Regions from separate parts of the Priestia sp. YIM B13489 genome, predicted to be linked through region 4. Evidence: riboswitches for the same ligand, from Rfam matches in the RefSeq annotation. Region 4 holds a riboswitch; each other region holds the start of a gene.
What was found. A riboswitch is a leader RNA that binds a small molecule or an ion and turns the genes downstream of it on or off. The one in region 4 is predicted to bind lysine.
Positions count from the first base shown of each region.

Region 1 (2,207 bases), 2.7 Mb from region 4:
TACCTCCAAAACCTATAAAAGCAAAAGCCACAATATATTCAATAAACGTTTGTAGCGCTGTTAAAATATAAGCCGTTCCTGTTGCCAACTGCAACAGCCCCCATAATAGACCAGATAGAGCCCCGCCTTTTACTCCCCAGCGAAAGCACATAATAAAAATGGGCACCATGGAGAACGAAATACTCACAGCCGTTGCAATCTTAATGGAAGGCAAAAGATCAAGTAGAAGTGCTAATGCTGCAAAAATAGCTATTTCAATTTTAGCCTGTAAAGGTAATGCTTTATTCACGTTTCTCACTCCTGTTTTTGAATCATTCATATCAAACGGTTTACACAGGAGTAAGCAAATATATGCTACTATTCCCACATTCCTACGCTAGCGTTAACTAACAGGTTCGAAGGGTCTGAACAATTTGTTCACTCTCAGCACGGCGGCTCCCCCTGTGGTACGTTCGGATATTTATGTAGTATTATGACAACATTCATTATACCATATGTAGCAAAATAGATTCGAGAGATTTCAAAGATGTTTCTATTTTCTGAATCTATTTTTTATAATGACAATCGTTTTAGTATTTGGTATACTTCTTTTATGTCAAATGAATATAAAAAACCCTCATCCTAATCGATGAGGTAGAGGTCGCAGTTTTTAATAGTAAAGCAACGGAAATGCAGAGAACATTGAGGATGTTGCTTGAAAGGAAAAATTGCCGAAGTTTAGATCACTTCTCGGTTGATTTAAGCTGGGGCTGTCTCCGAACAGGAACAGAACTGTCACATCATGCGAGTGATGTGAAGAGCTATCTTCACGGAAGGTTGACGCGGTTTTCAGATTTAAAAGCGCGCACATATACTGCGGGCTTTTTTTATGTTATCCCGTCTCTTTCCGTACATTCGAAAGGAGTATTTATCTATGCAAGAGCAGCAAGAATTAAAACGTGGGTTGAAATCTCGCCACTTAACGATGATTTCATTAGGAGGAGCCATCGGAACCGGCTTATTCCTAGCAAGTGGTGGAGCAATTCACACAGCAGGACCTGGGGGAGCGCTTTTAGCTTACGCTATCATTGGTGTCATGGTTTACTTTTTGATGACCAGCCTAGCGGAGCTCGCAGCTTATATGCCTGAAGCCGGTTCATTTAGTACGTATGCGTCTCGGTTTGTAGATCCATCCTTTGGTTTCGCTCTCGGCTGGAACTATTGGTATAACTGGGCTATTACGATTGCAGCTGAATTATCTGCTGGAGCCCTTATTATGAAATTTTGGTTCCCAAACTCTTCTTCTATTTTATGGAGTGCCCTGTTTTTATTAATTATGTTTGGGCTTAACTACCTTTCTGTAAGAGGATTTGGTGAATCTGAATTTTGGTTTTCGTTAATTAAAGTAGTAACGGTTATCATCTTTTTAGTTATTGGCATTATGATGATTTTTGGTATCTTTAACAATGAAGCACCAGGGTTTAAAAACTTCACGCTTGGTGATGGACCCATTCACGGTGGATTCTTTACTGTCTTAGGTATTTTTATGGCTGCTGGTTTTTCATTTCAAGGAACAGAGTTGCTTGGAGTCGCAGCTGGAGAAAGTGAAGATCCGGAAAAAACGGTTCCTCGCGCAGTTAAACAAGTCTTCTGGCGCATCTTGTTATTTTATATTTTAGCTATTTTTGTTATCGGGATGCTTATTCCATACACAGCCGATTCATTAGCAAGTGATGATGTGCGAGTAAGTCCATTTACTTTAATATTCGAACGAGCAGGTCTGGCGTTTGCAGCATCAGCTATCAATGCCGTTATTTTAACAGCCGTTTTATCTGCTGGTAACTCAGGTATGTATGCTTCTACGCGTATGCTGTGGAACTTAGCGAAAGATGGAAAAGCACCAAGGTTCTTAGCAAAAGTGAATAAACGAGGCGTTCCAGTGAATGCTTTAATCGCAACGGCACTTGTCGGTACACTTGCATTTGGTGCTTCATTTTTTGGAGACGGTGCGGTATACACGTGGTTACTTAACGCTTCTGGTATGTCTGGTTTTATTGCTTGGTTAGGAATTGCCATCAGCCACTATCGTTTTAGAAGAGCATTTGTTGCCCAAGGTCATGATTTGAGTGAACTTCCATATCATGCAAAACTTTTCCCGTTTGGTCCTATCTTTGCCTTTATTTTATGTGCTGTTGTCATTTTAGGTCAAAACTATTCGGCGTTTATGG
Region 1 covers NZ_JBHZOQ010000053.1:3,933,509-3,935,715, forward strand. The annotation lists gene thiT (energy-coupled thiamine transporter ThiT) at 1-319, opposite strand, end outside; TPP riboswitch at 352-452, opposite strand; lysine riboswitch at 627-811, shown strand; gene ACFX4W_RS26150 (amino acid permease) at 914-2,207, shown strand, end outside.
Region 1: linked by a shared signal. The riboswitch ahead of ACFX4W_RS26150 (amino acid permease) and the one ahead of lysA (diaminopimelate decarboxylase) in region 4 are both predicted to bind lysine.

Region 2 (2,207 bases), 210 kb from region 4:
AGTGAAATAGGTCTCCCTCTGTATGGCAACTGAAGATGTATATAGTATACATACATAGAAAAAACAGAAAAACTCCCCCAATGCGTTAAGGGAGTTTTTCTATTTTTAGGAGTTAGCTAAAGGATGATTCATCCATCTTGAGCTTTGTGCACCAATCTTGCCTTAATGCATCGATTGAATCGGTCGTTTTAGCTATGCTCTCTCTTCTAATCTGTTTTTATTTATTTCAACAGGTAACGTTAATGCCGCTAGTTTGCAGAACTTCTTCTAGCGCACTTTGCTCTTTATTGCTTAAAGGAACCATTGGCAAACGAACACCGCCAACTTGTATTCCATTTAGATTTAATGCAGCTTTTACTGGTGAAGGACTTGGCGCAATAAATAATGCTCTCATAATTGGAAGCAGATTGCGATGTGTAGCAGCAGCTTTTTGGACATCGCCATTTTTGAAGGCATTAATCATTTCTTGCATATCATTGCCAATGATATGGGAAGCAACTGAAATAACTCCTGCCCCGCCAATTGCTAATACTGGTATTGTTAACCCATCATCGCCGCTGTATAGTGTAAAGTCGCTAGGTGTTTTGCTAATAATCTCTGCCATGGCATCCAAGTTGCCACTTGCTTCCTTAATTGATACAACATTAGGAATCTCTGATAGACGAACAATTGTTTCAACAGAAATGTTAACTACGCTTCGCCCTGGGATATTGTAAAGCATAACTGGTAAAGAGGTTGACTGGGCAATCGTTTTAAAGTGCTGGTACAAGCCTTCTTGAGACGGCTTATTATAGTATGGAGCAACGAGCATAATACCATCGACTCCTGTTTCCTCTGCAAGTTTCGTTAAGCTAATCGAAGCTTGCGTGTTGTTTGAGCCAGTTCCAGCGATGACGTGGACTCTTCCCCCAGCAGCTTCTACCACACATTGGAATAATTTAATTTTTTCTTCTGTGGTTAATGTTGGAGACTCTCCAGTTGTACCAGCTACAACTAAGCTATCTGTGCCATTTGTAATTAAATGCTCAACTAACATTTTCGTCGCGTTAAAATCAATTTCGCCATTCTGATCAAACGGGGTAACCATTGCTGTTAATACTTGGCCAAAATTCATAACTACACACCCTTTATAAATTTTTAAAAATTAGAGGGGCTAGGGCCATTCATAAGAAACGCAAAAAAGCAGCAACGAGGGATTCGTTGCTGCAGTAGAAACAATATTTATCAAAAATAGTTTCCGTGCGTAAGATAGCCCTCCATACAGTTTCCCATATGACAGTTCTGTATTTATTCAACAGCAGAACCAGCTTCAAGAACATGAGATTCTTTCGGCTTCGGCAAATACCCCTTTCCACAATTGTCATTGGATCTCATTCTCCTCAAATTGTATACTTATGATCTTTGCGCCTCTATCCTCACTTCAAAAAATATTGAAATAAGAAAATATTTAATTGAATTTAATATAACAGTAAATTTCCTTTCACGCAAGAATCATTTAAGTATAATTTTATGGAAACCTTGTAATTAAGTCCTTACACTTATTTTTGAGAGAATGACTCCGGGTTATTGACTCAAACCCACAATCTCAGTATCACTCATATTACTATTTCACCTTTCTTTTTGCTATTCACCACATGTTTTAACTTACATATTATGCACATCATAAAAAGCCACCCGCTTAGAGTGACTTAGCATTAGGTTTATTCTTTACTTCATCAGGTACGTAATCTAAAAGTACGGATATTATTGTATTAAAATGCCATGGAGTAAGATTGTTGCCAGCACTTTCTTTTAACTCAGTTCTTAGCTTTTCACCCCATATAGGATATTTATTGTTGCTTTTTGCTTCCTCTAACATATAATCGACTACATTTAGTACTTTATAATATTCATTTTCTTTTGCGCTAATATAATAATCCCTTTGTTTATAGTTCATATCTCCAATCCCCTTTTGGTTATTTATGAACAATAAATTTTTTCATAAGATAGCATCAAATTTAGACTATATCTCTTATTTCCTTATAACATCTACATTGATTTAAATAGTTTATAATATCTTGGTTATTTACTTCTTTGATATTATCTCCAAAAAGTTCAACGGCACTTTCTAAATGTTCCCTTTTATTATCAATCGTTAGTACATATCGAAGTGCATCAACTACTGGTGCATTATGGTATGTACGACGAACGAAATACTCTTCGATTGC
Region 2 covers NZ_JBHZOQ010000053.1:1,484,572-1,486,778, reverse strand. The annotation lists gene dapA (4-hydroxy-tetrahydrodipicolinate synthase) at 227-1,114, opposite strand; lysine riboswitch at 1,242-1,420, opposite strand; gene ACFX4W_RS13410 (hypothetical protein) at 1,679-1,936, opposite strand; gene ACFX4W_RS13405 (hypothetical protein) at 1,998-2,207, opposite strand, start outside.
Region 2: linked by a shared signal. The riboswitch ahead of dapA (4-hydroxy-tetrahydrodipicolinate synthase) and the one ahead of lysA (diaminopimelate decarboxylase) in region 4 are both predicted to bind lysine.

Region 3 (2,207 bases), 920 kb from region 4:
TTTTATCGGTCAGTTTTATGCCAAAAATATTAAGCCAAAAGAAGTAATGGTTCCAGCAACGATTGATGCAGAGTTGGCTGAGAAATTAGTAGAAGCAGAGGTTCAGCATCCAAAGCGAGGCAAAAAGAAAGAATTAGTAGAACTTGCGTGTAAAAATGCAAAAATTGCGCTCGGTGAAAGATTCTATTTAATTGAACGAGATGAAGAGCGCACGGTTGGCGCAGTTGAACGGTTAGGAGAAGAGCTTGGAATTGCCGCTCCTTATCGGATTGAAGCATTTGATAATTCAAATATTCAAGGGACAGATCCCGTTTCTGCGATGATTGTTTTTGTTGATGGGAAACCGGAAAAGAAAGAATATCGCAAATATAAAATTAAGACCGTAAAGGGACCAGATGATTACAGTTCCATGAGAGAAGTCGTTCGCAGACGGTATTCCAGAGCGTTAAAAGAGGGTCTTCCGCTTCCAGATTTAATTGTTGTAGATGGAGGCAAAGGGCATTTAGCTGCAGTACAGGACGTTCTCGAAAATGAATTGGGACTTTTAGTGCCTACAGCAGGTCTTGTCAAAGATGATAAGCACAGAACCTCCAACCTGATGATTGGTGAGCCTCCTCAAATCATACCGCTCGAACGCAATAGTCAAGAATTTTATTTGCTTCAGCGAATTCAAGATGAAGTTCACCGCTTTGCGATTACCTTCCACCGTCAAGTGCGCTCTAAGTCCGCTTTTCAGTCTGTTCTGGACGATATTCCGGGAGTGGGCGAAAAGCGTAAAAAAGCTTTGTTAAAGTATTTTGGTTCGGTGAAAAAATTGAAAGAAGCAACGGTTGATGATATTCGAAATTCAGGTGTTCCTCAAAACATCGCTGAAAAAATTTATGAAACATTGCAAAAATAGTCTTGAAATAATAGAAAATATTTGATAAGCTATTAACTAATTTCATACGACACTTCATCAAATGAAGTGAAGATAGAGGTGCAAATTTAATCAGTACGTATCAGGAAGGGTATGAGCTCTTATGAATGATGCGGAAAGGGAAATTTGCCGAAGTGAACATTACCTCATAGTAATGATTGCTGGTTCTGCGTTGAATAAACGTAGGATTGTCAAGATGTAGATTCTTGGAGAGCTATCTCACGGCAGTGGACGGTTATGTTTTATAATTTTCGTTCGTTAAGCAATGAGAGCTCATCTCATTGCTTTTTTTATTGTCTGAGTAAAAAAATTTAGCTTCTCATCATCCTGCATATGCAAATTTATTGAAAAGGAATGAACAAAATTATGGCATTAATCGTTCAAAAATTTGGTGGAACATCTGTTGGTTCTGTTGAACGTATCCAACATGTAGCAAACCGTGTTATTCAAGAAGCAGAGCGCGGTAACCAAGTAGTTGTTGTTGTATCGGCAATGGGCAAAACTACAGATGCACTGGTGAAATTAGCAAGTGATATTACGGACAGTCCAAGCAAACGCGAAATGGATATGCTTCTTACAACTGGAGAACAAGTAACGATTTCCCTGTTAACAATGGCCCTTCAATATAAAGGGTATGAAGCAACTTCGCTAACAGGTTGGCAAGCTGGTATCCAGACGGAAGCAGTTCACAGCAATGCACGAATCCAGCACATTGACACGACTCGTATTCAAAGCCAATTAGATAGAGGCCGAATCGTAGTAGTAGCTGGATTCCAAGGCTGTTCAGGAGATGGTAGCATTACAACATTAGGTCGAGGCGGCTCTGACACGACGGCAGTAGCTCTTGCCGCAGCATTAAAAGCTGCAAAATGTGATATTTATACAGATGTAACAGGAGTGTTTACGACAGATCCGCGCTATGTAGAAGATGCTCGTAAGCTTCACTCTATTTCATATGACGAAATGTTAGAATTAGCTAATTTGGGAGCAGGGGTGCTGCATCCGCGCGCTGTTGAGTTTGCAAAAAATTATCAGGTACCGCTAGAAGTGCGTTCAAGCTTAGAAAACGAGAATGGAACGATTGTTGAGGAGGAAGTTTCAATGGAACAAAACTTAGTCGTAAGAGGAATTGCGTTTGAAGATAATATTTCACGAGTGACAATTGAAGGGTTAAACAACGAGTTGCAAACTCTTTCTACTATTTTTACAGCATTAGCAAAAGAACAGTTAAATGTGGACATTATTATTCAAAACGTAACGGCTAATAATCGTCTCTCTATCTCATTTT
Region 3 covers NZ_JBHZOQ010000053.1:357,119-359,325, reverse strand. The annotation lists gene uvrC (excinuclease ABC subunit UvrC) at 1-901, shown strand, start outside; lysine riboswitch at 967-1,144, shown strand; gene ACFX4W_RS07815 (aspartate kinase) at 1,286-2,207, shown strand, end outside.
Region 3: linked by a shared signal. The riboswitch ahead of ACFX4W_RS07815 (aspartate kinase) and the one ahead of lysA (diaminopimelate decarboxylase) in region 4 are both predicted to bind lysine.

Region 4 (2,207 bases):
ATCTTCATTTGTATTATTTTTCATCATTCTTGGTTTACTATTTGGCAAGTGGCGAAGGTATCAAGAATACTATCCTACTTTGCTGTTTTGGGTCACAGGGAATTTGCTTTATGAAGTGCTGCTGTTTCATCACCGCGTATGGGTATTTCACCCTGTAGGTATTGATCACCTTTTTCTACCCGATCACCTAATGGTTTCCCTTGGAATAACTTTAATTATTTATCCGTTTGTTATACCGGTTTTTTTAGGAAGGCTGCCGCTGCATGTAAGCGGCAGGCTGTGGTGGATTCTTTTGTGGGCGCTTTTATTTACTGTGATTGAGTTCATTGCTTATGTTAATCACAGTATCACTCATCATTATGGATGGTCGCTGCTGTGTTCTTTTCTCTTCAACATTGCCACGTTCTCACTTTTAGTCATTCATCAGAAGACAGCACTGGTCGCTTGGATTCTATCTGGAAGCTTCATAGCTTTCTTATTTATTTTTTTTGATATTCCTATGCCTTAACTTTTCATTGACTAGACGGAGGAAAAGGAAATATAATAGGAATTACATTTAAATATAATTTTCCTCTCTGAGAATAGAGGTGCATGAAATCAAGAGTCACTTATTGGAGACTAATGGAGTCTGTGAAGATAAGTAAAAGGGATTTCGTGCCGAAGTATATAAACATCCATTGTGTTCATATACTGGTTCAGTATTGAATAAATGCTGAGCTGTCACAAACCATTTGGTTTGTGGAGAGCTATTGAAGAGATGTTGATGCCTAGAATGTAATAATACTTTATTATTATGAAACCAAGACGCGTGAACATCACTTCACGGGTCTTTTTTGTGTTTTTCTACTGACCATCAAAGTTCAAAGTTATAGTTGAATGATTTAAATGGAGGGATACGGATTATGTACTTACATGGAACGAGTAAAATTAACAGCAGCAATCATTTAGAAATTGGGCAGTGCGATACGGTCGAACTGAAAAAACAATACGGCACTCCCCTATACATCTACGATCAAGAATTAATTGAAACGAAATGCAAGGCCTTCCATTCAGCCTTTCGAAGAAGCGGATTTTCATATCAAATCGCCTATGCAGGGAAAGCATTTCTTTGTATGGAAATGGCTAGCCTTTTAACGAAGCTTGATATGTCACTAGATGTGGTCTCAGGAGGCGAATTATTTACAGCGCTTGAAGCTGGATATCCAGCTGAACGCATTCATTTTCACGGCAATAATAAAACGATTGAAGAAATGGAAATGGCTCTTGATGCGAATATTGGCTGTTTTGTTGTTGATAACTTTACCGAACTTGAAGTTTTGCATGCCTTAGCAGCTGAGCGCAAACAGAAAGCATCTATTCTTCTGCGTGTTACTCCAGGAATTGAAGCCCATACACATGAATATATTATGACCGGACAGGAAGACTCCAAGTTTGGATTTGGTCTTTCCAATGACCAAGCCATGAAAGCGGTAAGTTCTGCGTTAGAAAAGCCTTACTACGATCTTTTAGGCATTCATTGTCATATTGGTTCGCAAATTTTTGAAGTAGATGGTTTTTCTCGCGCCATTGATATTTTAACTGATTTCTTAGTCAGCATTCGTGATAAAATGGAATTTGAAGTAAAAGTTTTAAACGTAGGTGGTGGTTTTGGTATTCGTTATACCGAAAGCGACTCTCCTCTTCCAGTTGAGTATTATGTAGATGCACTGACAGAAAAGCTAAGCCGCACGTTAACTGAACAGAATTATACCCTTCCAGAAGTCTGGATTGAGCCTGGAAGAAGCATCGTAGGAGAAGCAGGTACAACGCTTTATACAATTGGATCAACGAAGGAGATTCCAGGTGTACGAAAATACGTAGGAATTGACGGCGGTATGACTGATAATATCCGTCCTGCTCTTTACGATGCAAAACATGAAGCTGTCTTGGCTAATAGAGTGACGGATAAAAAAGATGAAACAGTATCAATTGCGGGTAAATGCTGTGAATCAGGAGATATGCTTATTTGGGATATTGATTTACCGCGCGTTAATCAAGGAGATTTATTAGCAGTGTCCTCTACAGGTGCCTACAACTATTCAATGGCTAGCAATTACAACCGTATTCCGCGCCCTGCTGTTGTATTTGTAAAAAATGGAGAAGCTCGTCTTGCTGTAGAGCGAGAAACATACGAAGATTTGGTGCGTAAAGATGTAAAGCCAGTCGTT
Region 4 covers NZ_JBHZOQ010000053.1:1,272,835-1,275,041, reverse strand. The annotation lists gene ACFX4W_RS12385 (CBO0543 family protein) at 1-508, shown strand, start outside; lysine riboswitch at 575-757, shown strand; gene lysA (diaminopimelate decarboxylase) at 903-2,207, shown strand, end outside.